2 regions of the Methylobacterium sp. CM6244 genome follow, and region 2 is predicted to be linked to the other one. Evidence: predicted binding sites of a transcription regulator. Region 2 holds the regulator's gene; the other holds the start of a gene.

Region 1 (2,395 bases), 2.0 Mb from region 2:
CCGTCATCGGCGAAGGCTGCCGTCGGGGAATGGCCAAGCAAGAGTTTTGCCGTACGAGAAATAGGGCGTGCGAAGCCCGTATCCGGTTAGGGCATCGAACTCAGGTGAGAGCGCGATGGTGTGACATTCGTCGGCACACCTCCGTCATTCCGGGTCGCCGACGGCGAGCCCGGAATCCAGAACCACCGAGGCTGCCATGTCGAGCACAGGTTGCGGCTCTGGATTCCGGGCTCCGCTCCGCGGACCCGGAATGACGGTGAGGGGACAAAACCCCGGAGGCCGTATCGAATAAGTCTGTGCCTTAAAGCCGAGTTCGGAGTCCGGCGTATCCGCCGTCAGGCCGCGGTGGCGCGGGTGCGCAGGCGCGGCGTCTCCTTGGGGCGGATGTCCATGGCGTTGCCGCGCCAGACGATGGCGCTCTGCATCCAGGCGCTCACCCACATGATGGGGAGGATGGCGTCGCGAAGCAGGAAGGCGAGGAAGAGCCGGGGCGAGCGGTGCCACCCGGCGCGGGCCGCGAGCGCGTATTCGGCCCCGTACCAGAGCATCGCCATGACGATGACGCCGGTCAGAACTGGAACGCTGGGAACGCACAGGGCCGCGACCGCGAAGGGCAGCACCGTGCCGGAGCCGATCTCGGGCGCGAAGAAGTGCGGGAAGGTGACCCGGCGGAGACGCGCCCAGCGGACCTGCCGCGACCAGACCTCGCGAAACGCGCGGGTGCCCAGGGGCTGGTCGAAGGGCGAGGCCACGAGGTGGACCCGCTTGCCGGCCGCGCGAACGAGCTTCGTCGCCGCCGCATCCTCGGCGATCTCGGCGGCGAGCGCACGTATTCCGCCATGCCCGTCCAGGAAGGGCTTGTGCCAGAGCATGCTCTTACCCTGCGCGAAGCCGAGGCCGAGGCTTTCGCCGGTATATTGCCAGCGCGCCTGGAGCGTATTGAGGAAGGCGCATTCCAGTTCGGCGAAGAAACCGTGCGGCCGTGCGCCGATGGGCGTGGAGCAGACGAGACCCGTATCGGGCCGCCACGACGCCTGCAGCCTCTGCAGGTAGTCCGGCGGCATCAGGACGTTGGAATCGGCCAGCACCACCCATTCGTGGCGGGCCGCCTCCCAGCCCCGCACGCAATTGTTGAGCTTGGGATTGTCGCTGATCCGCTCGTCGCCGACGATGAGCCGTGCCGGCACCGTGGGATGGGCCGCCATCAGGCGGTGCAGGAGCGGGACGATGGGATCACGGCCATCGGCGACGCAGAAGATCAGCTCGTAATCCGGGTGGTCGAGATGGAAGCCGCGCTCGAGCATCTCCTCGCTGAAGGCTTCGAGGCCGCAGACCGGGCGCACGAGGGAAATGGGCGCGGCGCTGGGAAAGCTCGGGGTCCCGCGATTCCGGCCGATGCGCCATGCGGCGATGGCGATGCTGAGACAATTGACCAGGGTCAGCGCGGCACAGAGCGAGAGCGCGACGATCGCGCCGGTCTCGATACTGCCGAACATGCCGCGCTCCCTCCGGGCCTCCGCCACCTGACGGAACCAGCCTCTGCCCAAGGCCGTAACAGACGGGCTATTTCAGTCGTATGACAGCGGCGCGGCCCCGATCTGCCGCCCCTCACAGGGAAGGCCAGGGCGTGAGCGAGACGAGACCCGTGGCCGTTCGCGGAACTGCCGTTCGGCCCGGCCGGTTCGATCCGGCATGACCCCGCCCATCGTCGTCCACCCCGCCTATCAGGCCGTCCTGCCGGAGGGGCATCGCTTTCCGATGCGGAAATATGGCCGCCTCGCCGAAACGCTGGCGGCGCTCGGCCTCGCCCCCGCCGGTTTCGTCCGGCCGGAACCGGCCGACGCGGCAATGCTCAAGCGCGCGCATCGATCGGATTACGTCGATGCCGTCCTGTCCTGTTCGGTCTCGCGGGAAATCGAGCGCGAGATCGGCCTTCCGGTGGATGAGAGCGTCGTGGCCCGCTCGTGTGCCTCGGCCGGCGGCACCCTCGCGGCGGCACGGCTCGCGCTGGACCATGGCCTCGCCGGCAGCGCCGCCGGCGGAAGCCATCATGCGCGGCGGGAGACGGGCGCGGGGTTCTGCGTGTTCAACGACGTCGCCGTCGCCGCCCTGGCGCTTCAGGACGAGGGCACGATCCGCCGGGCGCTGGTGGTGGATTGCGACGTGCATCAGGGCGACGGCACCGCCGATTGCCTCGCCGGCTCAACGGACCTGTTCACGTTCTCGGTCCATGCGGAGAAGAACTACCCGACGCGCAAGATCCCCGGCGACCTCGATCTGGGCTTGGTCGATGGTGTCGACGACGCGGCCTACGCGGCCGTTCTGGCGGCGCATCTGCCGGGCCTGCTCGATGGCCTCTTGCCGGACATCGTGTTCTACAATGCCGGGGTCGATC
Region 2 (2,395 bases):
TCATCGGCGTCCAGCATATGGGCGATCTGGTGCAGGAGCAGCTGAAGGACGTCCTCGACGCCTATGGCAGCCAGGACGTGAAGGCCGCCCTCGACGTGTGGGAGCGCGACGATTCCATCGACGCCCTCTACAACTCGCTCTTCCGCGAGCTGCTGACCTACATGATGGAAGATCCGCGCAACATCTCGTTCTGCACGCATCTCCTGTTCTGCGCCAAGAACATCGAGCGGATCGGCGATCACACCACCAACATCGCCGAGACGATCCATTATCTCGTCACCGGCACGAACGAGCTCGCCGAGCGGGACCGCCCGAAGAACGACGCGTCGAACTACGCCACCGTGTCGATGCCCGCCAGCGCCTGATCGCTGCCCCTGCCGGCCGCTCCAGCACACGCTCGGCGCGGCCGTCGCGTCCATCCGGGACGGTCGCCATCACCCTGAAAACATCCGCATGAACACGCGCATCCTGATCGTCGAGGACGAGGAGGCCCTCACTCTCCTCCTCCGCTACAACCTGGAAGCGGAGGGCTTCGTCGTCGATTCCGCCGCGCGGGGCGACGAGGCCGATCTGCGCCTTCAGGAGCAGGTTCCCGATCTCGTCCTGCTCGATTGGATGATGCCCGGCCTGTCCGGCATCGAGCTGTGCCGCCGCATCCGCGCACGGCGGGAGACCGAGCGGCTGCCGGTGATCATGCTGACGGCGCGGGGCGAGGAGGGCGACCGCATCCGCGGCCTCGGCACCGGCGCCGACGATTACATCGTCAAGCCGTTCTCGGTGCCGGAGCTCCTCGCGCGGGTGCGTGCGCTCCTGCGCCGGGCCAAGCCGACCCATGTGTCGGACCTGCTGGTGGCCGGCAATATCGAACTCGACCGGGTCAGCCACCGCATCCGCCGGCAGGGCCGCGAGATCCATCTTGGGCCCACCGAGTTCAAGCTCCTCGAATTCCTGATGCAGAGCCCCGGCCGCGTGTTCTCGCGCGAGCAGCTGCTCGACGGGGTCTGGGGCCACGACGTCTATATCGACGAGCGCACGGTGGACGTCCATGTGGGCCGCCTGCGCAAGGCGATCAACCGCCCGCGCCAGAGCGACCCGATCCGCACCGTGCGCGGCTCCGGCTATTCCTTCGACGAGATGTTCTCCACGGACGAGTGAGGCCACGGCCGGCTTCTCGCCGCTCCGTCCGGAACGAGCATCCCCATCGTGACGATGGTGGGTGGCCTTGCCCGCGGGCGATCCTCGCGAACCGATGCCATTCCGGCCGCCACGAGATATCGCGTTCGATCTCGGACGTCTGTCCGTTCCGGCATGTGCTCGCCCCCGGAGGGGGCAGGCATTCACCCATCTGGCGGGCAGAATAAGCCCTCTTCCTTCCAGGGGAGGGGGAACGGTCACGCCTGTCGAATCCTCCTGAATAAGGGGAACAGTCGTCAGGCAGATGTCTGAATCCGTCAGCCCTGGGGGCGTAAATCCGACGTTTGGTGCCCGCTGCCGGGTCTACTTTCGGCCCAACGTCGACGGATCCTGCGGCCGCCGCCATCCGCTGAAAGCGGACATTGATCATGGGCGGAAACGACCGCTCCACTATGCGGTTTATCCGCTTTCGACGTCGCTACGTCACCTTGTCAGGTGACGTCGGGCTTCAGCACCCGCGTGTCATACCAACCGAGACGACGGTCATCGGCGGATCGCAAGGTGAGTTGAGCGACCGGAGCCCCGACTTCACGATCGACCAAGCGAGACCGGCGATCGGTCGGCTCATAGAGATGAGCCTCCCCCCATTGTCGAAGCGCGACGATGACGAGGAAAAGGCCGCGCCCCTTCTCCGTCAGGACGTATTCCCGGTAGGCGGTCCCGTCCGAGGCGGGCGCCGTCTCCAGAATTCCCCGTTCGGTCAGGTCGCGAAGGCGGGTCGCCAGCATACCTTTGGCGATGCCGAGACCAGTCTGGAACTCACTGAAGCGCCGCACTCCGTCGAAAGCATCGCGGATGATGAGGAGCGACCACCAGTCGCCAATGACATCGAGCGCACGCGCAACCGGGCACCCGGCGTTCCAGAGGCTGACGCGCTTTGCCACGAAGGTACGCTCCCGTTTCAAGCTGGTCTCAATTTAGAACTGGAATGAGCCGGTCACAAGTGGTCTCAAGATGAAACCAGATTGGATGTCATCGACAGGACCGCCATGACGCACGGAAGAGATGGGCAAACCTCCACCGAGCCGGAGGGGGCCTTGCCCAGGACGACGATCCTGATTTTCGCCGTCGCCGCCGGCTTGAGTGTCGCGAACATCTACTACGCCCAGCCCCTGCTCGATGCGATGGCGCAGGAGTTCGGCATCTCGCCTGCCGCGATCGGGCTCGTGGTGACCCTGACCCAGGTCGGCTACGAGCTGGG

The links. Region 2 encodes PhoB, which activates phosphate uptake and scavenging genes when phosphate is short. Its sites were predicted from a motif close to TGTCATNNANCTGTCAT; they were not measured.
Region 1: a site for PhoB is predicted at 1,566-1,582, ahead of ACYQML_RS10165 (ceramide glucosyltransferase). Genes of this name have one in related genera too.

The regions. Positions count from the first base shown of each region.
Region 1 is NZ_CM139247.1:2,187,649-2,190,043, forward strand. It holds gene ACYQML_RS10165 (ceramide glucosyltransferase) at 336-1,496, opposite strand; gene ACYQML_RS10170 (histone deacetylase family protein) at 1,693-2,395, shown strand, end outside.
Region 2 is NZ_CM139247.1:205,528-207,922, reverse strand. It holds gene phoU (phosphate signaling complex protein PhoU) at 1-365, shown strand, start outside; gene phoB (phosphate regulon transcriptional regulator PhoB) at 454-1,155, shown strand; gene ACYQML_RS00980 (winged helix-turn-helix transcriptional regulator) at 1,626-2,078, opposite strand; gene ACYQML_RS00975 (MFS transporter) at 2,184-2,395, shown strand, end outside.